DNA from 3 places in the Catenuloplanes sp. NPDC051500 genome. Region 1 is predicted to be linked to each of the others. Evidence: riboswitches for the same ligand, from Rfam matches in the RefSeq annotation. Region 1 holds a riboswitch; each other region holds the start of a gene.

The links. Region 1 has a riboswitch for cobalamin ahead of bluB (5,6-dimethylbenzimidazole synthase). Riboswitches for the same ligand answer to the same signal wherever they lie in the genome.
Region 2: another riboswitch for cobalamin. It lies ahead of ACIA8K_RS17135 (ribonucleoside-diphosphate reductase subunit alpha); the one in region 1 lies ahead of bluB (5,6-dimethylbenzimidazole synthase).
Region 3: another riboswitch for cobalamin. It lies ahead of metE (5-methyltetrahydropteroyltriglutamate--homocysteine S-methyltransferase); the one in region 1 lies ahead of bluB (5,6-dimethylbenzimidazole synthase).

The regions. Positions count from the first base shown of each region.
Region 1 covers NZ_JBITDX010000008.1:276,348-286,415, reverse strand. The annotation lists gene ACIA8K_RS18920 (S66 peptidase family protein) at 1-571, shown strand, start outside; gene ACIA8K_RS18915 (hypothetical protein) at 606-797, opposite strand; gene ACIA8K_RS18910 (oxidoreductase) at 880-1,659, opposite strand; gene ACIA8K_RS18905 (ArsR/SmtB family transcription factor) at 1,722-2,021, shown strand; gene ACIA8K_RS18900 (hypothetical protein) at 2,025-2,483, opposite strand; gene ACIA8K_RS18895 (hypothetical protein) at 2,696-3,403, opposite strand; gene ACIA8K_RS18890 (serine protease) at 3,587-4,414, shown strand; gene ACIA8K_RS18885 (cold-shock protein) at 4,669-4,872, shown strand; gene ACIA8K_RS18880 (DEAD/DEAH box helicase) at 5,122-6,273, shown strand; gene ACIA8K_RS18875 (TetR/AcrR family transcriptional regulator) at 6,344-6,889, opposite strand; gene bluB (5,6-dimethylbenzimidazole synthase) at 6,932-7,561, opposite strand; cobalamin riboswitch at 7,591-7,797, opposite strand; gene helR (RNA polymerase recycling motor ATPase HelR) at 7,812-9,986, opposite strand.
Region 2 covers NZ_JBITDX010000007.1:295,783-305,850, reverse strand. The annotation lists gene ACIA8K_RS17150 (NADP-dependent oxidoreductase) at 1-179, opposite strand, end outside; gene ACIA8K_RS17145 (cupin domain-containing protein) at 176-637, opposite strand; gene ACIA8K_RS17140 (helix-turn-helix domain-containing protein) at 654-1,607, opposite strand; cobalamin riboswitch at 1,772-1,994, shown strand; gene ACIA8K_RS17135 (ribonucleoside-diphosphate reductase subunit alpha) at 2,145-4,571, shown strand; gene ACIA8K_RS17130 (ribonucleotide-diphosphate reductase subunit beta) at 4,609-5,604, shown strand; gene ACIA8K_RS17125 (hypothetical protein) at 5,683-6,684, shown strand; gene ACIA8K_RS17120 (L,D-transpeptidase family protein) at 6,820-7,746, shown strand; gene ACIA8K_RS17115 (TetR/AcrR family transcriptional regulator) at 7,740-8,330, opposite strand; gene ACIA8K_RS17110 (DHA2 family efflux MFS transporter permease subunit) at 8,413-9,825, shown strand; gene ACIA8K_RS17105 (class I SAM-dependent methyltransferase) at 9,857-10,068, opposite strand, start outside.
Region 3 covers NZ_JBITDX010000011.1:140,346-150,413, forward strand. The annotation lists gene ACIA8K_RS23120 (glycoside hydrolase family 19 protein) at 1-385, opposite strand, end outside; gene ACIA8K_RS23125 (enoyl-CoA hydratase/isomerase family protein) at 487-1,425, opposite strand; gene ACIA8K_RS23130 (RDD family protein) at 1,758-2,171, opposite strand; gene metE (5-methyltetrahydropteroyltriglutamate--homocysteine S-methyltransferase) at 2,335-4,575, opposite strand; cobalamin riboswitch at 4,698-4,908, opposite strand; gene ACIA8K_RS23140 (ABC transporter permease) at 4,925-5,632, opposite strand; gene ACIA8K_RS23145 (hypothetical protein) at 5,629-7,134, opposite strand; gene ACIA8K_RS23150 (ABC transporter ATP-binding protein) at 7,131-7,850, opposite strand; gene ACIA8K_RS23155 (sensor histidine kinase) at 7,938-9,050, shown strand; gene ACIA8K_RS23160 (response regulator transcription factor) at 9,047-9,706, shown strand; gene pdxY (pyridoxal kinase PdxY) at 9,696-10,068, opposite strand, start outside.

The sequences.
Region 1 (10,068 bases):
GGAGCGGTTGGAGATCACCGATCCGGGCGAGTCCGAGGACTACGGCATCGACTGGGCCGATCCGCTGGCGCTCGAGTCCCCGGGGGAACGCGAGCCTACCGAGCTGTGGAGCTGGTTCGGGCCGCGCCGCTCCGTCACCGGGGTCACCTGGGGCGGTTGCCTCGAAGTCATCCAGTGGATTCTGACGGCCGGGCGCTTCCCGTTCCCTCCGGAGGTCCTGGACGGCGGGGTGCTGATCATCGAGACCTCGGAGAAGCTGCTGCCCGCCCGCGAGGTCGGCTGGATCGTCCGTTCCCTCGGCGAGCGTGGCATTCTCGGCGCGGTTGATGCGGTCCTGGTCGCACGTCCGCCGGTCTCCGACCACGCCAGCCGCCCCGTCGCCGTGGATCGCGCGCGGTTGCGTGCGGAGCAGCGGGATGCCGTGGTCGACGTGGTGACTCGCTACAACCCGGAGGCGGTCGTCTGCGTGGGGGTGCCGTTCGGTCACACCAGGCCGCAGTGGATCCTGCCGCACGGCGGTCTGATCACCGTTGACGGTGCGGAGCGCCGAATCTTCGCCGACTATCGATAGGGAGTCGCCGCGATGGATCGGCCCGGGCGCGCTCTCAGAAGCCTGGATCCTCGTGGCCGAGCAGCCGCCGCAGACCGGCGTGCATGTTCACGACCTCGATCCGCGCGTCGAGGAACCCGCGCCGGTAGTCCGCGCCCGTGTCGGGATGCTCCGCCAGGCCCGCGTCGCGGCGGCCCTCCAGCGCATCGACGCGGCCGGCGTTGTAGGCCAGCAACGCGTCCTCCATGAGTCCTCCCCCGTGACCTGGCGTTTTGTGCATCTAACCCGACCGGGCGACCTGTGCCTGTCGCGCTGCTGACAGCACCGCCTCAGACCGTGGGCATCAGGCCGCCGTCGACCGCGAACTGCGTGCCGGTGAGGTACCCCGCACGCGGCGACGCCAGGAACGTGACCAACTCGGCCATCTCCTCGGCCGCGCCGAACCGGCCGAGCGGGATCTCGAAGCGCTCCGCGATCCGGCGGCGGATCTCCGGCACGTCGACGCCGTCCTGCTCCGCCATCCGGGCGAAGCGCCTGTAGGTGTCCGCCGTCTCGATCACGCCCGGGTTCACCGCGACGACCCGGATGCCGTGCGGCCCCATCGAGTTCGCCAGGCCCTTGCTGTAGGTGGCGAGCGCCGCCTTGGCCGAGGCATAGGCGATCGCGGCCGGCTGAGGCACCCGGGCCGCGCCTGACCCGATGTGAATGACCACGCCGGAGCGCTGCGCGACCATCCGCGGCAGCAAACGCCGGTCCAGGCGCACGGCCGCGAGCAGGTTGATGGCGAGGTCCTCGGTCCAGTCCTCGTCCGTCATGGCAAGCACGCCGTCCGGCACCCGGCGCTGGCCGCCCGCGTTGTTCACAATCACGTCGATGCCGCCGAGGAGCTCCAGCGCGTCCGCCGCGAGCCGGGCCGTGCCGTCCTCGGTGGCCAGGTCCGCGGCCACGAACGTGCCGTGCGTGTGTTCCCCCTCCGTGCGCGCGGCCACCACCACGGCCGAGCCGGCGGCCGTGAAGTGCTTCGCGATGGCCGCGCCGATGCCACGGGTGCCGCCGGTGACGAGGACGCGTTTGCCCTCCAGGCCGGTGGCGGGGGCGGTGACCGTCATACTGGTGACTCCCATGTTCGATGTTCGACGAAGTTCGAACATACAACCACGAGAGGGACCCCGTGCGTCAAGCGCTCCACCCGGACCTTGCGGACGTGACGCTCGCCCAGGCGCTTACCGCACTCGGCGACCCGATCCGCCTGTCGATCGTCCGCGTCCTCTCCGACGGCCGCGAACATCTCGGCGGCGACTTCCCCACCTCGGTAGCGAAGTCCACGCTCAGCCACCACATGAAAACGCTCCGCCAGGCAGGCGTCATCCACAGCCGTCCCGACGGCACCCGCTGCTGGAACTCACTCCGCCCCGACTTCGAGGCCCGCTTCCCCGGCCTGCTCGGCACGATCCTGAAGATCCCCGGCTGAGCGTCAGGGCACCAGACGCGCGGTCGACCCCTCGTCGAGGGCGACCCGCACGTTCTCGACCCCGGCACGGATCATGGCGCCGTAGGCGTCGTCCGGAAGCACGTCCAGCCCCGCCACCGCCGCGGCGAGATGCGGTCGCGCCTCATCCCGGTTCCCGGCACGCCGGTGCGCGTCGGCCAGGTTGAGATACAGCGACGGCAGGAACGCGCGCACCTGCAGCGAGTCGTGGAAGCGGCGCACCCGCTCGTCGCTGAGCGTGCTGACCGCGTCAAGCGCCCGCTCATCCCACGCCAACTCCTCCACCACCTCGTCCTGCAGGTCCGCGAGGTAGTGCGCGATGCTGCACCTGTGCAACGCGTCGCCTTCCGCACCGACGCGCGCCCACAGCGCGGCGAGCGCCTCCCGGGCACCCTGCGCATCGCCCGCGCGGCCCTGCTCGACCGCCGCCCCGATCGCCGCCATCACGTCATCAGTCCCCGTCACGCATCCTCCTTCGCCGGGCCCGGTCACCCGGGCCGTCCACCCGGCAAGGCTCGGCCCTCGACCAGGTCGAGAGTCAACGCGCACCGCCCGGTTCGACATGGCCGGCTACGCCGGGGCCGAGATGGAGGAGTGGGCCGAACGGCGGCTGACCTCGAGGGAGGACGCCGGGTGGCGGGTGACGCCGGCCGAGGTCACGCCAGCAGTTTCTCCCGCATGGTCTTGCCGGGGTTGAACTGGCCGACGATCTGCTGGCCGGTGGGGAGGTAGACGTCGATCGCGTTGTTGCGGCGCATCTGCTCGCGGACCGGCTGCGGCAGCGGGGGTTCCTGCGGCATGGCGGAGCGGATGTCGGTGGCGGAGACGATCAGGCGGTCGGCGAGCATCGCGGAGTCGGCGTCGACGCGCACCCGGCCGAACTCCCAGCCGCAGAGGAGCAGGTCGAGCGCCTCGAACAGGTGGGTGAGGGTGGCGTACGAGTCGGCGACGTCGACGTAGCGGCCGGCGTTGCGCCCGATTGTGGTGGCCGCGGCCTGCACGTGGATGTAGGGGTGGAAGCCGCACGGGAGCGCGAACAGCGGCCACTGCAGCGCGTGCCCGGCCTCCTTCCACAGCGGCCGGTAGTTGCGCCTGTCGACCATCATCCGGTGGCCGGTGCGCCGGTAGAGGTCCGCGCACTGGGCGGCGAGCGCGTCGTTGGCCGTGTCCGCGAACTCGCGCAGGATCGTGCCGGCGACAAGCAGCCCGTCGTCGCCCTGCAGGAACGGGGTGACGCCGGCGGCCTGGTCCGGGTACCGGCCCTGGACGTGCGCGCCGAAACCCTCGCGGACCTGCGCGAGCAGCGCGGCCTGCTGGCTCGGATCGTGCTGCACCTTCCGCTTACCCAGTCCGAAAAGTCGCATCTGCCCTCGTTTCGACCACCGTAAGCGAACTCGGCAATGCTAACGAAGATCATGGCCGCCGCTCGTCGAGGGGCATATCACCGGGACCAGGGTGATATTGGTTTATTGACACCTATCAACCCCGATGCGAGGGTACGGCTCGGCGGCCCACCCCGAGCCGCCGCCTCGCGGAAGGGATCCTTCATGCAGCTTCGACGGGCACTCGCCACCGTAGCGGCCGCCGCGGCCGCGGCTGTCCTTCTTGGACAACCGGCCTCTGCGGCCCCGGCTCCGGCGATCCAGGCGGCCACGCTGGCGTCGACCATCTCGCTCTCCAACTGCTCGGCGTCGCTTGTGCGGTACCCCACCTCGGTCAGCACGGACCGGGCGATGATGCTTACCAACGGGCACTGCTACGAGCGCGGCTTCATCGCCGCCGGCACCGTGCTGCGCAACGTCTCGAGCACCCGCAGCGGCACGCTGCTCAACGCGTCGGGCGGCGCGCTCGGCACGGTCCGCGCGGATCGGGTCCTCTACGCCACGATGACCGGCACCGACGTCACGCTCTACCGGCTCAACACCACGTTCGCGTCGCTGCAGAGCACGTACGGCGCCACCGCGCTCACGCTCTCGTCGAGCCGCCCGAGCGCCGGCACCTCGATGTCGATCCCGTCCGGGTACTGGAAGCGCGTCTGGAACTGCGCGATCGACGGCTTCGTGCCCACGCTTCGTGAGGACGAATGGTCGTGGACGGACTCGATCCGCTACAACGCCGGCTGCGACACGATCGGCGGCACGTCCGGCTCCCCGATCGTGAGCTCGGCCACCGGACAGGTGATCGGCATCAACAACACAGGCAATGAGGACGGCGGGCGCTGCACGCTCAACAACCCGTGCGAGGTCGCGGCCGACGGTACGGTCTCGGTGCTGTCCGGGCGGGGCTACGGCGAGCAGACGTACTGGTTCACCACCTGCCTGACCTCGGCACGCGTCATCGATCTGACGCTCTCCGGGTGCCTGCTGCCGGACTGATCCACCGGGCGGCCGGGTCGTCCCCGGTCGCCCGTTTCAGCGAACGTTGCTGAAGATCAGCCAAACCGTGTTAGTGTTCTTCTCGTTGCAGTTTTGATTCCGTAGACGTTGTGTTGCATGAATGACAGCGCCTGGTGGGTATCCGGACCCTTCGGGCGCTTTTTTCATATTTCGTCTTTTCCGGACGGGCGATCAAACGCGGCAACGAGAGGTTCGCGCAGTGCGGACCTCCCACAGCTCGCGAAGGAGAAGACATGGCCACCGGCACCGTCAAGTGGTTCAACGCGGACAAGGGCTTCGGCTTCATCGTTCAGGATGAGGGTGGCGCCGACGTGTTCGCCCACTTCTCGGCGATCGCCTCCAGCGGTTTCCGCAGCCTGGAGGAGAACCAGCGGGTCGAGTTCGACATCACCCCTGGCCAGAAGGGCCCGCAGGCGGCCAACATCCGCCCGCTCTGATTTTCCACCGGGTGGTGGCGTGACCGATTCGGCGCGCCGCCACCCGGGCCTTTTTTCTTTGCCATATCACCTCGGTTCGTTTCCATCGATGCCTCCTGTCACGGTGCGGTGCGCGCCGTGTCCAAGAAAGGCATCTGCAGACATATGACCGCAGGTACTGTGTCCTCCCCCCGGCGTGGCCGTCGGCGCCCGCCGCGCAAGCCCATCGAGGCTTCCGCTCCGCCCGCCCAGGTTGTCGTCACGACCCCGATGCCCACCGGCGCCGGCACGTTCGCCGACCTGCCGCTGGCACCCGGTCTCGCCAAGGCGTTGCACCGCAACGGGCTCACCACCCCGTTCCCCATACAGTCCGCAGTGCTGGCCGATGCGCTGGCCGGCCGGGATGTGCTCGGCCGTGGCCGTACCGGTTCGGGCAAGACGCTCGCCTTCGGGCTTCCGCTGCTCACGCTGCTCGACGGCAAGAAGGCCGTCAGCCGTGCGCCGCTGGCGCTCATCCTGGCGCCGACCCGCGAGCTGGCCCAGCAGGTGACCGCGTCGCTGACCCCCTACGCGTCCGCACTGCGGCTGCGGATGGCCACAGTGGTCGGCGGTCTCTCCGCCGCCGCGCAGGCGCAGACGCTTGCGCGTGGCGTCGAGATCGTGGTCGCCACCCCGGGTCGCCTCGCCGACCTGGTGAAGGCCGGTCAGTGCCGCCTCGACCAGGTGACCACGACGGTCATCGACGAGGCCGACCAGATGTCCGACATCGGCTTCCTGCCGCAGGTCAGCGCGCTGCTCGACCAGACCCCGCGGAACGGGCAGCGCATGCTGTTCTCCGCCACGCTCGACAAGGCCGTGGACCGGCTGGTCAGGCGGTTCCTCACCGAGCCGGTCACGCACGGCGTCGACCCGCCCACCGGCAGCGTCACCACGATGCGGCACCACCTGCTCGAGGTGGCGGCCGGAGACAAGCTGGCGATCGCGGCAGACATCGCGGCCCGCAACCCGCGGTCGATCATGTTCGTCGCGACCAAGCGGGCTGCGGACCGGCTGGCCACCCGGCTGAGCGCGACAGGCCTCCCGGCGGTCGCGCTGCACGGCGGACGCTCGCAGAACCAGCGCACCCGCGCGCTTGAGCAGTTCCGCGCCGGCACCGCGACAATCCTGGTGGCGACGAACGTGGCGGCGCGCGGCATCCACATCGACGAGCTCGACCTCGTCGTGAACGTGGATCCGCCCGCGGACGGCAAGGACTACCTGCACCGGGGCGGCCGCACCGCGCGCGCCGGCCGGTCCGGCACGGTCTTCACGCTCGTCTTCCCGGAGCAGCGCCGCGAGGTGCACCGGCTGCTCACCCAGGCCGGCATCCGCCCGGACTTCGACGCGGTCACGCCCGGTCACCCGGCGCTGATCCCCGCCTAGAAACCACCGAGCACACAAACTCTGCGGGGGTACGGGCCGCGGCCCGTACCCCCGCAGAGTTTTTTGTTCCTCAGGCCGTCGTCAGGATGCCTTCCACGCCGAGCAGGAACGTCTCACAGACCGACTGCGGGTCGTTGAGGCAGCCGGACGCCATCGCGCCGTCGCGCAACAGCACGAAGTGCCGGGCCGCGGGCTCGGGAAGCAGCTCCGAGACCGTGTCCAGGAACCACTGCCGGTGCACGAGCACGGCCTGATGCACCGGGTGGGCGGGGTCGGGATATTCGCTTGCCGCGTTCAGGAACGCGCAGCCGCGGAAACCGGGCGTGCGGATGTCGTCCGCGATGCCGTGCGCTATCGCCCGTGCCACCTCCACGGGCGTCAGCCCGTCCGCCCGCGCCCGCTCCACGTGGGCGCGGATGGCCTGGTCGGCCTCGGTCAGGTACGCGACGACCAGGTCCTCCTTGCCGGGGAAGTGCCGGTAGAGCGTGGCCCGGGTGATCTGCGCCTCGGCCACGATCCGGTCGATGCCGACGGAGTGGATGCCCTCGGTGTAGAAGATCCGGGTCGCGGTGGCGAGCAGCCGGGCACGCGCCTCGGACGTCCTGGGTTCCCTCATCCGGCCATCATACCGGATAGAACGTTCGGTCTTTCACGGCCGTCACTGAGCGCCCCAGCGGTCGGTGTGGCGGGCCAGGGACAGCGGGCGGCGGGTACGCCAGCCGTGTCGCTCCAGGTCCGGCACGTCGTGCAGGCGGGTGACCGGACCGAGGCACAGCCACGCGACCGGGCGGATCCCGGCCGGGATGCCGAGCAGCTCCCGCACGAACTCCTCCCGGTAGAACGACACCCAGCCGACGCCGAGTCGCTCCGCGGTCGCGGCCAGCCACAGATTCTGAATGGCCAGGCAGGAGGAGTAGAGCCCGGCGTCCGCGATCGCATGCCTGCCCAACACCGCCGGGCCGCCACGCTCGGCGTCGTACGTGACCACAATGGATAGCGTCGACTCCAGCACCCCGTCGATCCTGATCCGGGCGAACCGGCCCGCCGCCTCCCCGTCAAGCGTCGCCGCGAACACCTCACGCTCCCGCCGCACATGCGCGTGGAACGCCTCCCGCACCGGCCGGCTCCGGATCACCACGAAGTCCCACGGCTGCGACAGCCCGACGCTCGGCGCCGCGTGCGCCGCGGCCAGGATCCGGTCGAGCGTCGCCTCCGGCAGCGGCTCACCAGTGAACTCGCCCCGCACGTCCCGGCGACGGTGGATGATCTCGTACAGGTCATTGCTCATCACAGGCTCCCGCTGTGCTCCGGCCCCGAAGGGCCACCTCAGCGCGAGGCCGGTCTTCGGACTTCCGGATCGTCACCTCACCGCCCGCCTTCCCAGCCTCATCGGCCAGTGGCTGCGCTCTCACGCGTGGACGGCAGCTCCCCGGTCACCGCGGCGGGCCCGTGCCGGACTCGCACCGGCTTCCCAGATTCTCCCCCGCCGCGCACGGAAGGGGCACCTCGCAACAGATTCGTGCCACCGGCAGCCTACGTCAGGTCAGGATCACCAGCTGCCGGGTGGCACGCGTCATGGCGACATAGCGGTCCACGGCCGGCCAGGCCCCGGGGTCGATCAGGATCACTAGGTCGAACTCCAGGCCCTTGGCCAGCTCCGGCGTCAGGGCGCGCGCCCTCGGCGTACCCCCGTGGCCCTTGTGGAAGGTTTCGCTCGCGATGACGGCGGCGATGCCGTCCTCGTGCAGGTGCATCTCAAGAACCAGATCAAGATCTTCGACCGCCGCGTGTACGACCGGGAGGCCGCTGCTGCGAATCGAGTTCGGCACGTTCGCGTCCGGCAGGGCCGCGCGGATGACCGGCTCAGCCTCGGCCATGATCTCGGCCGGCGTGCGGTAGTTGACGTTCAGCTCGGCGATCGAGATCCGGTGCAGGCCCACCCGGGTGAGCCGCTCCTGCCAGGACTCGGTGAACGGGCGGCGGGCCTGGGCACGGTCGCCGACGATGGTCAGACTGCGGGACGGGCAGCGCAGCAACAGCATCTGCCACTCCGCGTCGGTCAACTCCTGCGCCTCGTCCACCACGACGTGGGCAAACGGGCCGGCCAGCGCGTCCCGATCCCCGCCGGGCAGCACGGCCCCGTCGACAAGCACCTCGTGCAGATCCTTCTGGACAAGCATCTTCATCAGGCCCTCGCCGTCGTCGTAGGCCGCGGAGTCGATCAGATCGTCGATGACCGTCGCCATCCGGGACCGCCGGGCCGCCACCGCCGCCCTCCGCAGCTGTTCCCGCCGGTCCGCCCCCGCGTCGCCAAGCCGCCGGCGGGCCGCGTCAAGCAGCGGCAGGTCGGCGGTGGTCCAGGTACGGTCCCGCCGTTGCAGCGTCGCCACCTCCTCGTGACTCAGCCAGGGTGCACACCGCCGCAGAAAGGCCGGGACCGACCACAGATCGGCCACCAGATCGGCGGCGTCGAGCATCGGCCAGGCCCGGTGCAGCGCGGCGCGCAGCTCCTCATCACGGCGAAGCTCGCCGGGGTCCGCGTCGTCGCGGTCGACCAGAATCGCGACCAGCTCGTCCCGGATCAGCTCGCGGGCCTCGTTGTGCGGCGTGCCGTCCGCGGCCTCGAACGCGGCCGCCCAGTCCTGCGGGGTGACATGCGGCCCGGCCGTCCCGGACCTCGGCGGCTCCTCGTAGAACCGGACCGCGTTCTCGACGGCCGTCAGCATCCCGGTGCCCGACTTCAGGCGCGCCACCTCCGGATCCGTCTCGACGACCGCCGCGGCACCCTCCGGGACCAGATCACGCAGCGTGCAGGTCTGCACGTCGTCCTCGCCGAGGCTCGGCAGCACGTCCGAGACGTACGCGAGGTACGGCTCGTGCGGGCCGACGAACAACACGCCGCCGCGGCGATTGCCAAGCCCGAGACGCGGATCGCTGTAGAGCAGATAGGCGGTCCGGTGCAACGCCACGACGGTCTTGCCGGTCCCGGGACCGCCGTCCACGACAAGCGCGCCGCCGGAGCCGGCCCGGATGATCGCGTCCTGGTCCGCCTGGATGGTGCCGAGCACGTCCCGCATGCGCGCCGAACGGCTTCCGCCGAGGCTGGCGATGAAAGCGGACTGGTCGTCGAGGGCGGCATGGCCGTCAAGGGCATCCGGGGTGAAGACCTCGTCCCAATAGTCGGTGATCCGGCCGCGCGTCCACCGGTAGCGGCGGCGACTCGCGAGGCCCATCGGGTTCTTGTGGGTACCACCGAAGAACGGCTCGGCAGCCGGCGAGCGCCAGTCGGTGAGCAGGCGACGCCCGGTGCCATCGGTCAGGCCGAGCCGGCCGATGTAGACGGCATCGATGTCGGCGGCATCGGTGTCGGCGGTGGCGGTGGCGGTGGCGTCGGCAGCGTCGGCAGCGTCGGCAGCGTCGGCAGCGTCGGCGTCGGCGATCATTCGGCCGAGGCAGAGGTCGAGGCTGTAGCGGCGGAGCGTGCGCAGGCGGGCGGTGAGGCGCTTGACCTCCTCGTCCCGGTCCACGGCCTGGCGGCCGCGGCCGGCGGCGTTCTTCCGCTCCGCGTCGAGGCGGGTGGAGAGGTCGTCGATCTGGGCGCTCATCGAGGCGGACATGGCGGCGAAGTGGCGCTCGTCGTCGGCGATCAGTGCGGGATCGGCCTTGGCCGAGAGGTGGTCGGGCAGCGCGAAGGCGCTGGCGGTGGTCTGCATGTGCACAATCCCCTCAAATGCCGTGTTCACGGCTTCGACAAGCGATTGTGCAGGAGGAATAGGGTCTTGCGGCAAGACCCCA
Region 2 (10,068 bases), on a different contig from region 1:
GGAAAGGAGCGACCGGTCATCAGTTTCATCTCGCCGTTGCGCATCTTCCAGTCCAGCGCGTTGGAGGCCGCGGCCCGGACGCGGACGAGAACCTCGTCCGGCCCTGGTCGTGGTGGAGCGAACTCGGCGAGCCGCATCACTTCCGGGCCGCCGTAGGTGTCGTACTGGAGGCGCTTCACGAGGCGTATTCGTTCGAGATCTCGGTGGCGTAGTTCTTCCACAGCGGTTGCATGGTCTCGGCGTTGATCGGCTGCCCGGAATCGATCATGGCCTTGAAGTCGCGGAAGTACTGCACGTACAGGTCAGGGGTGAACGTGTTCAGCATGACCGCGTTCACGTCACCGATGTTTGCGAACGTGTGCGGTGCCCCGGTCGGCACGATGACCCAGGTGCCCGGGCCGGCGTCGTACTCGTCCTCGCCGACCGTGAACCGGAACGTTCCGGCCAGCACGTAGAAGCCCTCGTCGTGCTGGGCGTGGCGGTGCTGCAACGGGCTGGGGGTGCCCGGTGGGATGGTGACCTCGGCGAATCCCAGCCGATGGTCGGTGTGCTCGCCGTTCTCAAGGATCCGGATCTGGTGTGCCCCGCTGCCGAGGATCTCGCCCTCACCGGGGCGGACGATGTTTACCTTCGCCACGACTTCTCTCCCATTGCTATTGCCTGCCTTGCTGACCACCATCCTGTTCCGGGCCGGTTGTGCGCGTCCTGGTCGTCCGTGCACGGTTGCTTGTTGTCAGTGCACGGGCGTTGTAGCCGTACGTCGCCTTGAAGAGCTTGCTGAAGTGGGTCGGGTCGGGGAATCCCCACCGGGCGGCCACGGCGGTGACCGTATGTCCACTTCCGGACAGCTCGGCCCGGCAGCGCTCCAGGCGGCGACTGCGGATCAGGGCCGCCACGGTGAGCGGCTGGTCCTCGAACAGCTTGTGCAGCCGGCGTACGGAGATGTGGTGGGCGGCGGCGATGCTCAGCGGGGACAGATCGGAATCGGCCAGCCGGGCCTCGATGTAGCCGGCGATCCGGTTCCGCAGCCTCTCGTCGGGGGCCGGTCGCTCGTCACCCAGCCGGGCCTCAAGTGCGACAGCGATCAGCTCGATGACGGCCGCCGCCGACCGCAGCGCCTCCGCCTCGCGGAACCCGGTCGCCGATCGCGCCGACTCCCGGGCCAGCACGGAGACAAGAGCACCAGGACCATGACTACCATCGATGGGTACGCCGATGAGCCGGTCGATCTGCGCGGGACGGATCCGGAGCTCCCGGCGCGGAATCAGGATCGTGACGTGCGTCGCCGCGGTGCTCTCGAACCGGAGCGTACGCGTGGGATCGAGCAGCATCAGGTCGGCCGGCCCGAGTTCGGCGTCGCCGTGCCCCTGCGTGATCCGGGTCCGGCCCCGGGCCATCACCTTGACCGCCAGGTTCTTGCCGTCGGAGGCGTCGCGCTCCCGCCCGATGCACGCGCTCTCGGGCGTGTCGAGGGAGACCAGCCGCAGCGGCCCGAGGTCACGGGTGGCGACCCGTCCCCGGAAGTCGGCTCCGGCCAGCTTGTTGACCAGCGGCGGAAACCCGCTTGCGGCCAACTCGTCCTGGAACGTCTCAAGGTTGCCGATCACCTGTCAACGATACGGCGACACCCGTCCGGTAGGGCACGGCGTCCGGCGCGGGTCACAGCGGAGACGATCGCGGTCGGGCCGCTGACCTGGCCGCATGATCATTTGGTGGGGAGCGACACGCCCGGCACGACATGTTGTGGTTTGCGGATGCGGCGTACCCATATATGGTGTTGCACGCAGCTGGTTCGGGCGTGGCGTATGTGACGTTCGAGGCAAGAGGGAACCCGGTGTGAGTCCGGGACTGCCCCGCAGCGGTGAGTGGGAACGAAAGCCGTCACAAGCACTGGGCTCCGTCCGCGACAGCGACGAGCGTGGGAAGCGACGGCCGGTAGGAAGTGAGCAGCGCGCCCGCGAGTCCGAAGACCTGCCAGCCGCGCCGTGCCCGCCAGACGGGGGCGGTGGTTCGAGGCCGCGCGGGACGGCCGACGCCGACCAGCCCCTGTGGCCGCAATCCATGCGTGCCCAGCGGTGGCCTGCGCCCGCGCGGTCCGAGGACCTCCCACCAGGGAATCGGACTCGCGAGGGAGCAGGACGAGCATGACGGTCATTGACGCGGCGGTACGGGTGCGTACGCGCGACGGCGCGCTGGAACCGGTGGATCTCCACCGGGTCGTGCGGGCGGTGGAGCGGTGGGTGCAAGGCCTCGGGGAGGTCGATCCGCTGCGGGTGGCGACGAAAACGATAAGCGGCTTGTACGACGGCGCCGGCGCGGAGGAACTGGGCAAGCTCCTGATCCAGACCGCGGCGGAGCTGATCGGCGAGGAACCGCAGTACTCGCGGCTGGCGGCCCGGCTGCTCGCCCACACGGTCGACGGCGAGGTCCGCGGCCAGGGCATCGACTCGTTCTCCGCGTCGATCGCGCTCGGCCACGCGCAGGGGCTGATCGGGGACGGGACCGCGGCGTTCGTCGCAGCACACAGCACACAGCTCGACAGCGCCGTCGACACCGCGAACGACATGCGCTTCGAGTATTTCGGCCTGCGTACGGTCGCGGACCGCTACCTGCTGCGCCACCCGCTCACCAGGAAGAACGTCGAGACCCCGCAGTACTGGCTGTTGCGGGTCGCGTGTGGACTGTCGCAGACCGTGGACGAAGCGATCGGCTTCTACCGGCTGATGGCGTCGCTTGCGTACCTCCCGAGCTCTCCGACGCTGTTCAACTCCGGCACCCGGCACTCGCAGATGTCGTCCTGCTACCTGGTCGACTCGCCGAAGGACGAGCTGAACTCGATCTACGAGCGGTACGCACAGGTGGCGAACCTGTCGAAGTTCGCCGGGGGGATCGGCATCGCGTTTTCCCGCATCCGGTCGCGCGGCGCGCTGATCCGCGGCACGAACGGGCAGTCCAACGGGATCGTGCCGTTCCTGCGCACGCTTGACGCGAGCGTCGCGGCCGTCAACCAGGGCGGCCGGCGCAAGGGTGCGGCCTGCGTCTACCTGGAGCCGTGGCACCCGGACATCGAGGAGTTCCTTGAGCTGCGCGACAACACCGGCGAGGACGCGCGCCGCACGCACAACCTGAACCTGGCCAACTGGATCCCGGACGAGTTCATGCGCCGCGTCGAGGCGGACGGGGACTGGTCGCTCATCGACCCGAACCAGGTTCCGGAGCTGCCCGACCTGTGGGGCGACGACTTCGACCGCGCGTACCGTGCCGCGGAGGCGGCCGGAAAGGTCACCAAGACGGTCAAGGCCCGTGACCTGTACGGCAGGATGATGCGCACGCTCGCGCAGACCGGCAACGGCTGGATGACGTTCAAGGACGCGTCCAACCGGCTCGCCAACCAGACGCTGCTCCCGGAGAACACGGTCCACCTGTCCAACCTGTGCACCGAGATCATCGAGGTGTCGAGCGACGACGAGACCGCGGTCTGCAATCTCGGCTCGGTCAACCTGGGCGCGCACGTCACCGGCGGCACGCTCGACTGGGAGCGGCTGCGCGAGACGGTCCGGACCGCTGTGGTCTTCCTGGACCGGGTGATCGACATCAACTACTACCCGACGCCGCAGGCCGCCGCGTCGAACCCGCGCTGGCGCCCGATCGGCCTCGGCGTGATGGGCCTGCAGGACGTGTTCTTCCGGCTGCGCCTGCCGTTCGACTCGGCCGCGGCGCGGGAGCTCTCCACCCGGATCGCGGAGGAGATCTACCTGACCGCGCTGGAGACGTCGGCCGGGCTTGCGGAGCGTTTCGGGCCGCACCCGTCCTTCGACGCCACGCGCATGTCGAAAGGTCAACTTCAACAAGATCTTTGGGGCATCGAGGGTACGCCTGAGCGCTGGACCGCGCTGCGGAGCAAAATCAACGCCCACGGGGTACGCAACTCGCTGTTGATCGCGATCGCGCCGACCGCCACCATCGCCTCGATCGCGGGCTGCTACGAGTGCATCGAGCCGCAGGTGTCGAACCTGTTCAAGCGCGAGACGCTCTCCGGCGAGTTCCTGCAGATCAACTCCTACCTGGTGGACGAGCTGAAGTCCCGCGGCCTGTGGACGGACGCGATCCGTGCGGAGATCAGGCGCGCGGAGGGCTCGGTGCAGGGCATCACGGCGCTCCCGGCCGAGGTCCGCGCGCTGTTCCGGACCGCGTGGGAGCTGCCGCAGAAGGCGCTGATCGACCTGGCTGCCGCGCGCGGGCCGTTCATCGACCAGTCGCAGTCGCTCAACCTGTTCATGAGCGCGCCGACGATCGGCAAGGTCTCCTCGATGTACCTGTACGCGTGGAAGGCCGGCCTGAAGACCACGTACTACCTGCGCTCCCGCCCGGCGACGCGCATCCAGCAGGCCACCGTGGCGGTGCAGGCACCGGTCGCGGTCACGCCTGCCGTCCCGGTCACCCCGATCACCGGCGCCGCCCCGATCAACGGCGTCGCCCCGATTACCGGCGTCGCCAGGATCACCGTCTCCGACGACGAGGCGCTTGCCTGCTCACTTGAGAACCCCGAGTCGTGCGAAGCCTGCCAGTAACCGACAGCTCTCGTCGTACCCCCGAAGGATTTTGATCATGCTTCTTGACCCTGGAATGGACCTCACGCTGAGGCCGATGAAGTACCCGCACTTCTTCGACCGCTTCAAAGACGCCATCAAGAACACCTGGACCGTGGAGGAGGTGGACCTGCACACCGACCTCGCGGACCTGGCCAAGCTCTCCCCGGCCGAACAGCACCTGGTGTCGCGGCTTGTCGCGTTCTTCGCCACAGGTGACACGATCGTGGCGAACAACCTGGTGCTCAACCTCTACCAGCACGTCAACTCGCCGGAAGGCCGCCTCTACCTGTCCCGGCAGCTGTTCGAGGAGGCCGTGCACGTCCAGTTCTACCTGAACCTGCTTGACACCTACGTGCCGGACGAGAAGGAGCGGTTCGAGGCGTTCGCGGCGGTGGAGAACATCCCGTCGATCGCGCGCAAGGCCGAGTTCTGCTTCCGCTGGATCGACTCGATCTTCGACCTGCGCTCGTTGGAGACCCGCGACGACCGCCGGAGGTTCCTGCTCAACCTGATCTGCTTCGCCGCCTGCATCGAGGGCCTGTTCTTCTACGGCGCGTTCGCGTACGTCTACTACCTGCGCTCCCGCGGCCTGCTGCACGGCCTCGCCTCCGGCACCAACTGGGTGTTCCGCGACGAGAGCATGCACATGGCGTTCGCGTTCGACGTGGTCGACCAGGTCCGGGCCGAGGAACCGGAACTCTTCGACGCGGAGCTGGAACAACAGGTCCGCGACATGCTCGCGGAGGCGGTCGAGTGCGAGGTCCAGTTCGCCGCCGACCTGCTCGAACAGGGCGTGTCCGGGATGTCGCCGGCCGACATGCGCGAATACCTGCAACACGTCGCGGACCGCCGGCTCGCGGCCCTGGGAATCGCGCCGATGTACGGCTCGAAGAACCCGTTCGCCTTCATGGAGCTGCAGGACGTGCAGGAGCTTTCCAACTTCTTCGAACGCCGCGTCTCCGCCTACCAGGTCGGCGTCTCCGGATCGGTCAGCTTCGACGACGACTTCTGAGCCGTGCCCGGCCCCGTTCCGGTGCGGCAGCGACGGCACGCTATGGTGACGCGCTTATTTCACGGGAACGGGGCTGGGATGCTGGGAAATCTGCTGTGGAAAGTGGTCGGGAACCGCTTCGGGGCGGTGCTGATGGGACTGGTGCTGCTCAGCATCGGGCTGTTCGCCTTCGACGGCACACCGTCCTGCGGAGGCAGGACCATGGACCAGGGCGACGAATGCATCAGCAGCTCGCGCCGGGGTAGCTCGACGACGCGCACATTCGACGAGCAGAAGAGCCTGGAGAGCTGGCAGCGGACGGGGACGCTGGTTGCCGGGGCGGTGCTGGTGGTCGCGGGCGTGGTCATGATCATCAGGCGTGCGGCTGGCGGGAAGGGCGATGGGGGAGCGGTGGCGGCCGCGGGCGGGTTCCCGCCGCATCCGCAGCAGGGGTATCCGCAGCAGGGATTCCCACAGCAGGGTTATCCGCAGCAGGGTTATGCGCAACAGGGGTACCCGCAGCAGGGATTTCCGCAGCAGCACGGGTATCCCCAGCAGCCGGTTGCGCAGCAGGCATACCCCTATCAGCAGGGCTATCCGCAGCAGCAGCCGGTGTCGCAGCAGCAGGGGATCCCGCAGCAGCCGCAGCCGCAGCCGCAGCCGCAGCCGCAGCCGCAGCCGCAGCCGCAGCCGCAGCCGCAGCCGCAGCCGCAGCAGCCGGCGCAGCAGTACCCGCCGCAGTACCCAGCACCGCAGCAGCCGGTAGCTCCGCAGTTCCAGGGGCAGCCGCAGTTCCAGGGGCGGCCGTCGGCGCAGCAGTACCCGCCGCAGTACCCAGCACCGCAGCAGCCGGTAGCTCCGCAGTTCCAGGGACAGCCGCAGTTCCAGGGACAGCCGCAGTACCAAGCGCATCCGCAGTACCAGGGGCATCCGCAGCAGGCCGGCTCTCCGCAGCCGCCTCAGCAGAATCCGCCGCAGCCCTCGCAGCCCTCGCAGCCCTCGCAGCCCTCGCAGCCCTCGCAGCCTTCCCAGTCCCCGCAGCCCTTGCAGCCCTTGCAGGCGCCACAGCCGTTGCGGTCCGCGCAGCCGCCGCACCTCTGACTCGCCGGTCGGCGCCCCGCACGGCGTCTCCATCCGGAGCGCCGTGTGTGTCGCCGTCGACGCGCGCGCACCCCGTACCCCCGCGAGGTTTCGAATTTGGTCCTGAAAAGGGCCCTGATCAGCCACAATGGGGCGATGACAGCTCGTGGGACGGCCCGGCGCGCGGCAGTACTGGGGATCGCGGTCGCGCTGGCCGCCGGATGCGGTGGCAGCCCGGACAAGCCGATCACGCTGCCCGCGCCGCTGCCGGTCTTCCCGAGCGTGGAGCAGCCGGTCACCACCACGCCGCCGCTGCCGAGCGATTCGCCCGCCGCAGTCACCTCCTCTCCGGTGGCGAGCGCCGCGGGGGTGCCGTCCGCGCTGCCACCCGCCTCGGCCCCGCCGTCCCCACCGAGCGCGAGTCCCACGCCCAGCAAGCCCGCGAGCCCGAGCCCGACGCCGAGCAGCGTGCCCACCGCGCACGCGGACGGCCTGCTTGAACGCGGCGAGAACGGCCCGGAGATCACCGGCCTGCAGGAGCGGCTGACCGCGCTCGGCTACTGGAACGGGCCCGCGGACGGCCGGTTCGGCCCGCTTACCCAGCAGGCGGTCTACGCGCTGCAGAAGGCGGCGGGGATCAAGCTGACCGGCACTGTCGACGCCGCGACGATCACCGCGCTGTCCGACGGGGCCCGCCCGTCCGCGCAGAGTCGTCAGGGTCACCGCGTTGAGATCGACCTGAAGAAGCAGTTGCTCCTGATCGTCGACAACGGCGCGGTCACGAAGATCTTCAATACCTCGACCGGGACGAACAGGCACTACCGATACCAGGGCCGGCGCTACCTGGCGAAGACGCCGGCCGGCCGGTTCGCGGTGAAGCGGCAGGTCAACGACTGGCGTTACGGCCCGCTCGGCCCGCTCTACCGCCCGAAGTACTTCAACGGCGGGATCGCTGTGCACGGCGCGACGAGTGTGCCGCCGTGGCCGGCCTCGCACGGCTGCGCGCGCCTGTCGATCGAGGCGATGGACTGGATCTGGAAGAAGCGCGCGATCCAGGTCGGCACGTCGGTCTGGGTCTACTGACCGTTTTCGATCATTCCGAACGCGCCACGCATCTCGGCCATCCACGGCGTGGGCGGCACGGTATCCCGCCCGGCCACCCGCATCGCGCCGAGGATGGTGAGCAGCATGCCGTGGGCGAGGAAGTCGCGTAGCTGCACCGGATCCGCGCCGGTCAGCTCCTTCACGGTCTGGTAGATCCGGCCGAACCGGGCCCGCACCACGTCGCCGATCTCCGGGTCGCCGGCGGCGGAGAACCCGTGCAGCAGCACCGACAGCAGGTCGTGCTCGGCCAGCAACCGGTCGTAGGCCTCGCCGAGCGTCGCGAAGTCCGTGCCGGCGCCCCCCGCGCCGTCGCCGCCCGTGCCGTCGCCGCCCGCGTCGCGGAACGCCTGCTCGATGCGGTCGCAGGTGTGCTCGAGCGTGGCGATGAACAGCGCCTGTTTCGTCCCGAAGATCCGGATCACGTAGGGCTGGGTGACTCCCGCGAGCCGCGCGACCTGGTCGGTGGTGGTGCCGGCGTACCCGCTCCGGGCGAACGCGGTGACGGCGGCGGCGACAAGTTGCTCGCCCCGTTCGGCGGCGGTGAGTCGGTTGCGGGGAGTCATGGTTGACAGGTTATCAGTCGATAACTACATTCGCCCTGAAGCTAGTTATCAGTCGATAACAACAACCTCCGGGGGTACGGACATGAGCTCCACACAACGGCCGGTGGCGGCGGTCCTCGCCGCGGTCGGCATCCCGATGTTCATGGTCACGCTCGACAACCTGGTGGTCACCACCGCGCTGCCGGTGATCAAGGCCGAGCTGGGTGCGTCCCTGTCCGACCTGCAGTGGTTCGTCAACGCGTACACGCTGCCGTTCGCCGCGCTGCTGTTGACCGCGAGCGCGTTCGGCGACCGGATCGGCCGTCGACGCCTCTTCCTGGCCGGGATCGCGTTGTTCACGCTCGCGTCCGCGGCCTGCGCGCTCGCCACCGAGCCGTGGATGCTCACCACCGCCCGCGCCGTGCAGGGGCTGGGCGGCGCCGCGGTCATGCCGCTGTCGCTCACGCTGCTGGCCGCGGCCGTCCCCGCGCGCATGCGCAACGCGGCCGTCGGCATCTGGGGCGGGATCAGCGGCCTCGGCGTCGCGGTCGGCCCGGTGGTCGGCGGCGCGGTCGTCGACGGCCTCGACTGGAACTGGATCTTCTGGCTGAACGTGCCGGTCGGCGTGCTTGCGCTGGTCATGGCCGCCACGGTGCTCCAGGAGTCCCGCGGTGGAGCCCGCCGCCTCGACCCGCTCGGCCTGGTCCTCTCCGCCGGTGGCGTGCTCGGCCTGGTCTGGGGCGTCGTCGACGGCCCGGACCACGGCTGGACCTCCGCCCGGGTGCTGCTCCTGATCGGCGGCGGCGCCGCGCTGATGATCGGCTTCCTGATCTGGCAGCGCCTCAACCCGGTGCCGATGCTGCCGCTGAGCCTGTTCCGCAACCGCGGCTTCGGCATCGTCAGCGCGGTCGCGTTCGCCTTCTCGGTCGGCGTGTTCGGCTCGGTGTTCCTGCTCGCCCAGTTCTTCCAGGTCGTGCAGGGCCTCGGCCCGTTCGAGGCCGGCGTGCGCACGCTGCCCTGGACCGCGGCCCCGATGGTGGTGGCCCCGATCGCCGGTCTGCTGGTCTCGCGGGTCGGTGCCCGTACCCTCATCGTGCTCGGCCAGGGTCTGCTCGCCGCCGCGCTGATCTGGATCGCGGTCGCGTCCACCGCCACCGTCACCTACGGCGCGCTTGTCGGCGCGTTCGTCCTGGCCGGCATCGGCATGGGCCTGACGTTCGCGCCGATGAGCACGATGGTGCTGTCAAGCGTCCGCCCGGACCAGCACGGCGTCGCCTCCGGCACCAACAACACCATCCGCGAGCTGGGCGTGGCGGTCGGCGTCGCGGTGCTGGCCTCGGTCTTCACCTCCCACGGCGACTACGCGAGCGCGGCCGGGTTCGTGGACGGCCTGGTGCCGGCGATCACTGTCGGCGGCGTGATCGTCGCGGCCGGGACCGTGCTCGCGCTCTTCCTCCCGGGGCGCCGCGCGGTCGCCCGTGCCGACGAGCCGGCGCCGGTCCTCCAGGCGGCCTGACCTCTGCTGAGGTGGGGCTTCGCGCCTCACCTCAGTTCGTGGCCACCCACACCGTGCGGCTGGTTCGGACGATCGGCAGCAGTCCGGCCGCGTCGTCCGCCACGATCCGGTCGAGCGTGTGCAGGTCACCGGCGTCGAGCTGCTCCGCCAGGCCGGCGCGCATCCGGCGCAGGAACGTCAGGAAGTAGCGCCGGACCAGGTCCCGCGGCTCGGACACCTCGATCGGGAACTCGCGGCGGGTGG
Region 3 (10,068 bases), on a different contig from region 1:
TGTTCGCGTTCGGGTTCACCAGGTCGCGGGCGCCGCTGAACACCCATCGCTGTGCGGCGCTGCCGTTGCAGTCGTAGAGCTGCACCTTTGTGCCGTCCGCGGTGCCGGCGCCGGAGACGTCCATGCACCTGCCGCCGGTACGGATGGTGCCGTCGCCCGGCAGCGTCCACTGCTGGGTGGCGTCGCCGACACACGGGTACAGGTCGATCGCCGTGCCGTTGGCGGTGTTGCCGCCCGCCGCACCGATGCACTTGCCGGCCAGCCCGGTGATCTGGCCGGTCGCCGCGGCCGAGGCGGCCTGACCGGTGGCAGTGAGAAGTCCGGCGGCCGCGGTCAGGCTCAGCGCGGCGGCAAGCAGAGTCCTTCGAAGCTCAGGAATGCCCATACAAGGAAGTCCGTCCTTGTCGATGTCTGCGGGGGCAGCGCGCGCTGCGTCCATGCAACACCGGCGGACATAGACCTGTAAAGATTTTTAAACTTTCTTTATTATTTATCGGGGTACGCCGCTGGCGGGTTCAGCTCGAGCGCCGTGCCGTCCGCCCACGGGCCCGGGTCGGTGAGGAACACGCTCTCGCCGTCCGGCCGCTGCATCTCCACCCAGCGCCGCAGCGCAGCCCTCGTCACCGGCGTCGGCATGCCGGTCATCTGAGACACGCCCTCGCCGGTGAGCGTCTGCCCGGCCGTCGTCTCGTACGCGCGGTTGATCAGGCGTTTCTGACTGGCGACCCGGCCGCGCGGACGGCGCGCGTACCGCTGGGCGAGCCGCTGCGCCTCGGCCAGCGGATCCACCGGGCAGACCCGGTCGATCAGGCCCGCGTCACGCGCCGCCACGGCCGTGAACGGCTCCGCGTCGAGCAGCATCCGCATCGCCCGCGCGGGCCCGACCAGATGCGTGAGCCGCTGCGCGCCGAGCGTGGTGGTAAGCCCGATCGTCAGCTCCGGGACCACGAACGACGCCCGCTCCGACGCCACCCGCTGATCGAAGAAGACGGACAACTCAAGCCCGCCCCCGCCGCACGGGCCGTCGATCGCCGCGATCCACACCGCGGGCGACCGCATCACCGCGGCGGGCAGGGACTGATAGCGGGTCATCGCGTACACACCGGCCAGCGGCGAGCGTTCCAGCAGTCCACCGGCCCCGGCCGCGGACAGCAACCGCACCGCGCCAAGCACCGCGCGCGCGGCCGGCGCCGGCAGCCGCGGTCCCGCGTCCGCCTTGGCGCTGAGGTCCGCGATGTCCCAGTGCGTGATGTACCGCCCCGGCACCGCACTCCCGACCACCACCGCACCGATCCCGGGATCCCGCTCGACGTCGCGCGCCACCCCCAGCAGCGCCTCGACGATATCCCGGTTCAGATAGTTGTGCGGCGGCGCGTCGACCAGAACGGTGAGCACCCGCCCGTCCCGCGCGATCCTGATTGTCACCGTACGGATGCTGACGGGCCGTTGTTGACACCCTGTTGACGGCCGCCCCGGTCCGACGCCACGTCCGGCCACGGCAGCACCTGGGACGTCCTGGTCCGCGACCGTACCGCAGGCACCACCGCCCCGGTCGCGGCCGGCGACCCCGGCGTCCACACCTCCGTCCAGGCCGTCACGCCGGACGGCGCCACCCTGGCCTACTGGTCCGAGGCCGCCGCCCTCGTTCCCGGCGACACGAACGCCGCCGCGGACGTCTTCGTGGTCGACCCCGGCTGCCGCTGACCGTTCCGCGGTGCCGCGCCCGGGTGCCCGGCCGGCGTGACGCAGCCTCGTGGTCAGGCCCCGCTCTCGGCCGCGTTCCGGACCACGACGGTCCGGCAGACCAGGTCGCCGATCGTCTGCCGCCTCGCCGTGACCAGCGGCAGCAGGTATCCGAGGTAGCAGACGGCGGCGTCGAGGAGGTGGGCCAGGTCGCGCAGCGCGGCCCGGCCCACCCCGATCGGCCGCCCGGTGCCGGCGTCGGCAAGCCGGACGCCGAAGAGCCTGCGGCCCCAGCTCTGCCCGGTCCGCCCGGCCAGGTACCAGCGGTTCCAGCAGAACAGCCCGAAGGCGAGCAGGCCCACGACCGCCGCGATGAGGCGCGGGGCGCCCGGCGTGTCGAGGAATTCGGCGGCCACGAACAGCGGAACGGCGACGAGCCCGTCCACGGTGTTGGTGCCGACCCGGATGAGCCAGGGCGCGTAGGTCATCGATGTCTCCCATAGCCGCTGAGGGCACTTCTGATCGGCTCCGGCCGACCGCGTCAAGATTCGCAGTGCCGGCCGTGACCGCGCGTCAGTGGGAAGTGAGGTCCTCGCGGCCGTCCGGTCATCCGATCGGATGACCGGACGGCGCGCATCAGGGGCGTACGGCCTACCGGCCCGTGCGAACGTCCGCGGCGGCCGCGACCATGCGGGTCAGCGACGCCTCCACCTCGGCGTACCCGCGGGTCTTCAGGCCGCAGTCCGGGTTCACCCACAGCCGTTGCGCGGGGACGGCCTCGACCGCACGCCGCAGCGACGCGGTGATCTCCGCCTGGGACGGCACCCGCGGGGAGTGGATGTCGTACACCCCCGGACCGACGCCCCGGCCGTACCCGGCGGCGTGCAGGTCGTCGAGCACCTCCATCCTGGACCGGGAGGCCTCGATGCTCGTCACGTCCGCGTCGAGCGCGTCGATCGCGGGCAGCACCTCCCCGAACTCGGAGTAGCACAGGTGCGTGTGGATCTGGGTGGCGTCGTCCACGCCGGAGGTGGCCAGCCGGAACGCGCCGACGGCCCAGTCCAGGTAGGACTTCTGACCGTCGCGGCGCAGCGGAAGCGTCTCGCGCAGCGCCGGCTCGTCGACCTGGATGACCCGGATCCCGGCGCGCTCCAGGTCCGCGGTCTCGTCGCGCAGCGCCAGCGCGACCTGGTTGGCCGTGTCCGCGAGCGGCTGGTCGGTGCGCACGAACGACCAGGCCAGAATCGTGACCGGGCCGGTCAGCATGCCCTTGACCGGCCGGTCGGTGAGCGACTGCGCGTAGGACGACCACTCGACTGTCATAGCGCCCCGCCGCGCTACGTCACCGTAGATGATCGGCGGGCGCACGCACCGCGAGCCGTAGGACTGCACCCAGCCGCCGCTCGTGGCCGCGAAGCCGTCGAGCTGCTCGCCGAAGTACTGCACCATGTCGTTGCGCTCCGGCTCGCCGTGCACGAGCACGTCCAGCCCGAGCCGTTCCTGAAGGCGGATCACGCCGAGGATCTCCGCCCGCATCTGGTTGCGGTAGCCGAGCGGGTCAAGCGTGCCGGCCCGCAGCGCGGCCCGTGCCTTGCGCAGCATCGCGGTCTGCGGGAACGAGCCGATCGTGGTCGTCGGCAGCGGCGGCAGCCCGAGCCGGGCCTGCTGCGCGGCGGCCCGGCCGGCATAGGCACCGCGCCGGGAGTCCTCCGGCCGCAGCGCGTCGAGGCGGGCGCGGACCCCGTCGTTGCGCCAGGCCGCGGGCGGCGGGCCGAGTGGCTCGGGCAACGCACCGGCCGCCCCGGCCAGCGCCACCACCTCGTCAACCTTCTGCCTGGCGAAGGCGAGCCGTTTCCGCAGCTCAGGAGCAAGATCCAATTCAAGATCGAGATCCACGGGTACGTGCAGGAGCGAACACGACGTGGCCACCGCGACCTCGCCCGCAAGCCCGGTGAGCGTGGCCAGCCGCGCCGCCGCCGTGCGCAGATCCGTGCGCCACACGTTGTGCCCGTCGACCACCCCGGCCACGATCGTCTTCTCCCGCGCGTTCCCGGCCGCCGCGAGCGCGTCCAGGTTGCCCGGCCCGGCGACCAGGTCCAGGCCGACCGCCTCGACCGGCGTGTCAAGCAACGCGGGCAGCGCGTCACCGAGCTCGCCGAAGTAGGTCGCGACGAAGATGCTCGGCCGGCGTGCGACCGCGGCGAGCGCGATGTAGACCGCCCGGAGCGCGTCGATCTCCTCCGCGGTACGGTCGGCCGCGTAGGCGGGCTCGTCCAGCTGCACCCAGCGCACGCCCGCCGCGGCCAGCTCGCGCAGGATGTCCGCGTAGACGGCGACCAGGTCGTGCAGCCTGTCGAACGGCCGGAACCCGCCCGGTGCGCCCTCCGCCGCCTTCGCCAGCAGCAGGAACGTGGCCGGCCCGACGAGCACCGGCCGGCTGTCGATGCCGAGCGCGCGGCTCTCCGCGTACTCACGCAGCGCCTTTGTGGGTGTGGCTGTGAAGACCGTGTCCGGGGCGATCTCCGGGACCAGGTAGTGGTAGTTCGTGGCGAACCACTTGGTCATCTCCAGCGGCGGCTGCGCGTCCGTGCCACGCGCCATCGCGAAGTACGTGTCGAGGTCGCTGAGGCCCAGCCCGGCGAACCGCGCCGGGACCGCACCGACCGCCACCGCCGTGTCGAGCACGTGGTCATAGTAGGAGAACGTGTTGGACGGGATCGCCTCGATCCCCGCCTCACGAAGCGTGCGCCAGACGTCCGCGCGCAACCCCGCGGCGATCTGGTCGAGCTGCCCGGCGTCGATGCGGCCGGCCCAGTAGGCCTCGACCGCCCTCTTCAGCTCGCGATCCGGGCCGATGCGCGGATAGCCGAGCACCGTGGTGTGACCGAACATGTGAAACCTTCCCTCGAGGTCGGCGGACCCGTCGGAAAGGCTGGGTGAGGCACGGCGGCCGGTCTGCGCCTCCGGTGACCCGCCCTGGCCCTCCCGAGGGACCGTCGGCAGCGCACACCGGTCCCGGTGTACGCGGTGCGGGCAGGTCTTCGGACTCGTGGGCGCGTCACTCGTTCCTACCGGCCGTCGCTTCCCAGGCTCCGATTGCGGAGCCCAGTGCTTGATGACGGCTTTCGTTCCCACTCACCGCTGCGGGGCAGTCCCGGTTTCCCACCGGGTTCCCTCTTACGACGCCGTGGGCGACCACGGCGAACCAGCACTGCCCGACATCCTACGGCCTCGGCACCGCTCAGGCGTCCCGGCGGTGCAGGACCACCGCCCCGATGACAAGCGACGCCACGGACCACGCGGCCAGCACACCGAGACCGGCCCACGGCGTGATCGGCGGGCCCGTCGTCGCCTGGACGGACAGGCCGGACGGCATGGGGGCGAAGCGGCGCAGGGCCCGCTGTGTGTCCGGGTCGGTGACGGTCGTGGCGATCAGTGGGGGCGCGTAGAGCAGCACCAGCACCAGCACGACCGCGGCCGAGGTCGCCGGGTCCCGGAGCGCCGCGACGACGCCGAGCGCCAGCAGTCCGATCAGGATCAGGTAGAGCACCGACCCGGCGGCGGCGCGCAGCCCGGGACCGCCGACGGGCAGGATCGCGCGGCCGGCGGCCAGGCAGCCGAGCACCGCGAGCCCGCCCGTGACAAGCGTCGACGCGCTCACCACGAGAGCCTTGACCCCGAGAACCACAAGCCGCCGGGGTACGGCGGTGAACGTCGTCCGCAGCGATCCCCCGAGGACCGAGACCGCCAGCAGCACCACGAGCGCCTGCCCGAGCCGCACCCCGGCCAGGGTAAGCGCCGCCGGGTCGAGACCGCACTCGTTGCGCGGGCACGCGGCGACCGCGAGCAGGCTGACAAGCACTGTCACCGCCACGATGGACGGCAGCAACAGGTGGACGGCGGGCTCGGTGCGCAGCCGCGTCCACTCCGCGTGCAGGGCCGGGATCACAGGTCGGCCCGCCGCAGCCGCACGCCCGCCAGGACGAGCGTGAGCGTGGCGTACCCGGCCAGCACCGCGAGCCCGCCCCAGGCCGGCAGCGGGAAGTACCCGGCCATCGGCACGTAGTTGGCGATCACGTGGGCGTACGCCGGCTCGGTCTGCTGCACCGCGAAGGCCGCGGCGGGAGTGACCCGCAGCAGCCACTGCGACGCCCCCGCGGGCAGCCCGCCCACAACCGCCGCAAGGTACGGCAGCACGACAACCGCGACGGCCAGCCCGGCCGCGGGCAGGCTGCGCCGGACCAGCGCACCGAGCCCGAGGGCGAGCAGCGCCACCCCGGCGGTCAGCAGCCCCACCGTGAGCGACAGCGTGACCACGTCCGGGACCGGCAGGAACGGCCTCCGGGACCCGTTGGCGTGGAGCACCCGTTCCGCGACCGGCACGACGAACGCGGCGGCGGCAGTCCCGGCGGCGAACATGGCCGCGCCGAGCACCGCGGCCTTCGCGAGCAGGATCCGGGCGCGGCCGGGGGCGGTCAGCGCGGTCACGCCGACCAGGCCGAGGCGCAGTTCCGCGGTGATGAACTGGACGGCCACGACGATCACCACGATCAGGCCGATGACCAGGCCGAGCAGCGTCATCTGGGTGCCGGGTCCCTCGCCGGCGAGGGGTGCGATGTCGCCGTTGCCGCTGACCGTCCAGACGCCTGCGGACTCCTCCGCGCTGCCGGGGTGGTGGACGGGGCCGTCCGGTTCGGGGTCGGCGCCGACGTCGTCGCGCAGCCACCCGCCGCCGGGTACGGCCCCGGTCAGGCCGAGATTGTCGAACGTGGCGGTGGTCGTGGACAGGCGGGCCTGAGCGGTGCCGCCGCCGACGCCGTTGTGCACGGTCAGGTCGCTCGGCGAGGTGACGAACAGCCCGATCTCGACCGGGCCGGTGAGCGTGGCGGTCCCGACCCGGGTCCAGGTGACGCCGTCGGCGGACTCCTCGCCGGTGAGCGTGCCGCCCACCCGGGTCAGCCGCAGCCAGCGTGGCGCGCCTGTGGACACGGCGCCGGGCAGGCCCGCGACGTCGTGGACGAAGTCGTGCTGGAGGCGTACCCCGTGCTCGGCGGTGGTCATCAGCGCCACGTAGCCGGAGCCTTCAGTAGTGCCGCGCTTGGCGATGATCCCGGCCTTCGCCCACGGGACCAGGCCGGGGACGATCGTGTCGTGGTTCGGCGGCGGGTAGGTGATGATCCCGGTCATCGAGGTCACCCGGACCGTGATCGTGCCGTCCCCGGGCAGGGGCTTGTGCACGAAGTAGAATTTGTCGCGCACGGATTCGCCGCCCGGCCCGGCCGGGGGTGTCGGGCACTCGACGTCGACGGTGCCCTTGGAGCAGACAGACACGCTGTTCGCGGCGACGAACAGGCCCAGGCCGACGATCAGCGCGGCCGTGGCGACGGTGCCGAGCACCAGGCCGCGTACCGTGCGGAATTTCGTCAACTCCGCGTGCAGGAGCCGGCTCATCGGTAGTCCACCTCGTCCCGGGTCAGCGCGAAGTAGGCGTCCTCCAGCGAGTCCGCGCCCGCGACCAGGTCGGCCACCGTGGTGTCGGCCAGGACCCGGCCCCGGCCGGCGACCACCACGTGCGCGGCGATGTGCTGCAGCTCGCTCATCAGGTGGCTTGAGACAAGCACGGCCCGCCCCTGACCGGCGAGGCCGGCCAGCAGCCCGCGCATCCACACGATCCCCTCCGGGTCGAGGCCGTTGAACGGCTCGTCGAGCATCAGCATCGGTGGGTCGCCGAGCAGCGCGGCGGCGATCCCGAGGCGCTGCCGCATGCCGAGCGAGTAGGCACCGGCCCGGCGGCGTCCCACCTCGGCAAGCCCGGTCAGCGCTAGCACCTCGTCGACCCGGCGGGCCGGGAAGCCCTGCGAGTGGGCCAGCCAGAGCAGGTGGTTGCGGGCGGTCCGGCTCGGCTGGACCGCGCCCGCGTCGAGCAGCGCGCCGACCTGGGTGAGCGGCCGGCGCAGGGTGCCGTAGCGGACGCCGCCGACGAGCGCGGCGCCGGAGTCCGGCGCGACCAGGCCGAGCACGACGCGCATCGTGGTGGACTTGCCGGCGCCGTTCGGGCCGACGAAGCCTGTGACGTGCCCCGGCCGTACCGTGAAGGACATGTCGTTCAGGGCGGTGGTCCGCCCGTAGCGTTTGCGGAGGCCGGTGACCTCGATCGTGGATTCCATGGCGGTGAGTTCTACGGACCGGCAGGTAACGCGGGCCGAACACGGCCTGTCATTCCGCTGTTAGGGGCGGACCGGCATCCTGGTCGGATGCGGACGGTACGGCTGAGGTTCACCATCATGTACGTGGCGCTGTTCATGCTCTCCGGCGTTGCGCTGCTCACCCTCACCGGCCTCATCACGGTCTCCGGGTCGAGGCAGGTCGCGCCCGGCCCGGACCAGCAGCACCGGCCGGCCGACGCCGCCCGGATCGCCGAGCTTGAGTCGCGGCTGGAATCGGCGCGTCAGGACCAGGCCCGGCAGCTGCTCACCGGCTCGGTGATCGGGCTGACCGTGATGGGAATCGCGTCGGTGCTTCTTGGCCGGTCGGTCGCCGGCCGGGTGCTGCGCCCGCTGCGGACGATCACCGCGGCCACCCGCCGGATCACCGCCGACAACCTGCACGAGCGGCTCGCCGCGCCGGGCCCGGACGACGAGGTCAAGGCGCTCGCGGACACCATCGACGACCTGCTGGAACGGCTGGAGCAGGCGTTCGAGGCACAGCGCCGGTTCGTCACCAACGCCTCGCACGAGCTGCGCACGCCGCTGGCCACGATGCGGGCCACGCTCGACGTCGCGGTCGCCAAGCCCGGCCCGGTGCCGGCGCAGACGACAGCGCTCGCCGGCCGGTTGCGTACCGAGCTGGACCGGGTCGACGCGCTTCTCGACGGGTTCCTGACGCTTGCCCGCACCGCGCACGGCGTGCTTCCGGACCGCGAGCCGGTCGACCTCGGCGCGCTTACCGCGGCGGTGCTCGGCGGCCTGGACACCGGGCGGCTGACCGTGGACGCGGAGCTGGGCGATGGCGCCTGGACGCACGGCAACGCGGTGCTGCTCGCCCGCATGGTCGGCAACGTGGTCGGCAATGCGATCACCCACAACGAGCCGGGCGGCTGGATCCGGGTCGCGGTCACGGACGGCACCGGCACCGCGCTGCTGACCGTGGAGTCCGGCGGGCCGCCGCTGGATCCGGCGCGGGTCGCCCGATTGGGCCAGCCGTTCCAGCGGCTCGGGGTGGCGCGCACGGCCCGTACCGGGACCGGGTTGGGCCTGTCGATCGTGGCGGCGATCGTGGCGGCGCACGGCGGGACGCTCACGCTTGACGCCCGGCCAGAGGGTGGGCTCCGGGTCACGGTCCGGTTGCCACTCGTGGTGGGCGCATGAGGGTGCTCGTGGTCGAGGACACGCCCACGCTCGCCGACGTGGTGGCGGAGGGCCTGCGCGATCAGGGGATGGCCGTCGACGTCGCGCTGGACGGCCTCACGGCCGCGGAGAAACTGGATCTGGCCCGGTACGAGGTGGTGGTCCTCGATCGTGACCTGCCCGGCCTGCACGGCGACACGCTCTGCCAGATGATCACCGAGCGCGATGACCGGCCGATGGTGCTGATGCTCACCGCCGCGGCCGCACCGGGTGACCGGGTCACCGGCCTCACGCTCGGCGCGGACGACTACCTGGCGAAGCCGTTCCACTTCCCCGAGCTGGTGCTGCGGATCCGCGCGCTGGCCCGCCGCCGCCCGTCGTCCCGGCCGAGGACGCTTCGTGCGGCGGGCCTGGAGCTCGACCCGGCCCGCCGGACCGCCACCCGCGACGGCCGGCTGCTGGACCTTTCCGTCAAGGAGTTCGCCCTGCTTGAGGCGCTGTTGCGGGCGGCGCCGGCGTTCCTGAGCGCGGAGACGCTGCTGGAGCAGGTCTGGGACGAGAACGCGGACCCGTTCACCAACACCGTCACGGTGACGATCGGCCGGCTGCGCCGCAAGCTCGGCGACCCACAGGTGATCACCACCATGGCCGGTGTCGGTTACCGGGTCAGCGGCTGACCCGCTCCGCGGTGAACTGCATGCGCGGTGCGGCGAAGAACTCCTGGGCCTGCACCAGCCGCAGCTCCCGGTCGCCGGACCGGTAGGTGGTATCGATCAGGTCGAAGACGCTCGACGCGGTGCGCTCAAGCGACACCTTCGCGTCCCGGGTCTCGACGTAGTGGGCGGTGAACAGCGCGGCCGTGACGTCACCGGACCCGTTCGCCTTGAACGGCAGGTGCGGGGTGGTCACCAGCCAGGCGCCGGCACCGTCCACGACGAGCATCTCGATCGTGCCCTCCGCCCGGTCCGGCCGCTCCACGCTTGTGACGAGCACCGTCGACGGGCCCATCGCGCGGGCCAGATCGACAGAGGCAAGCGTC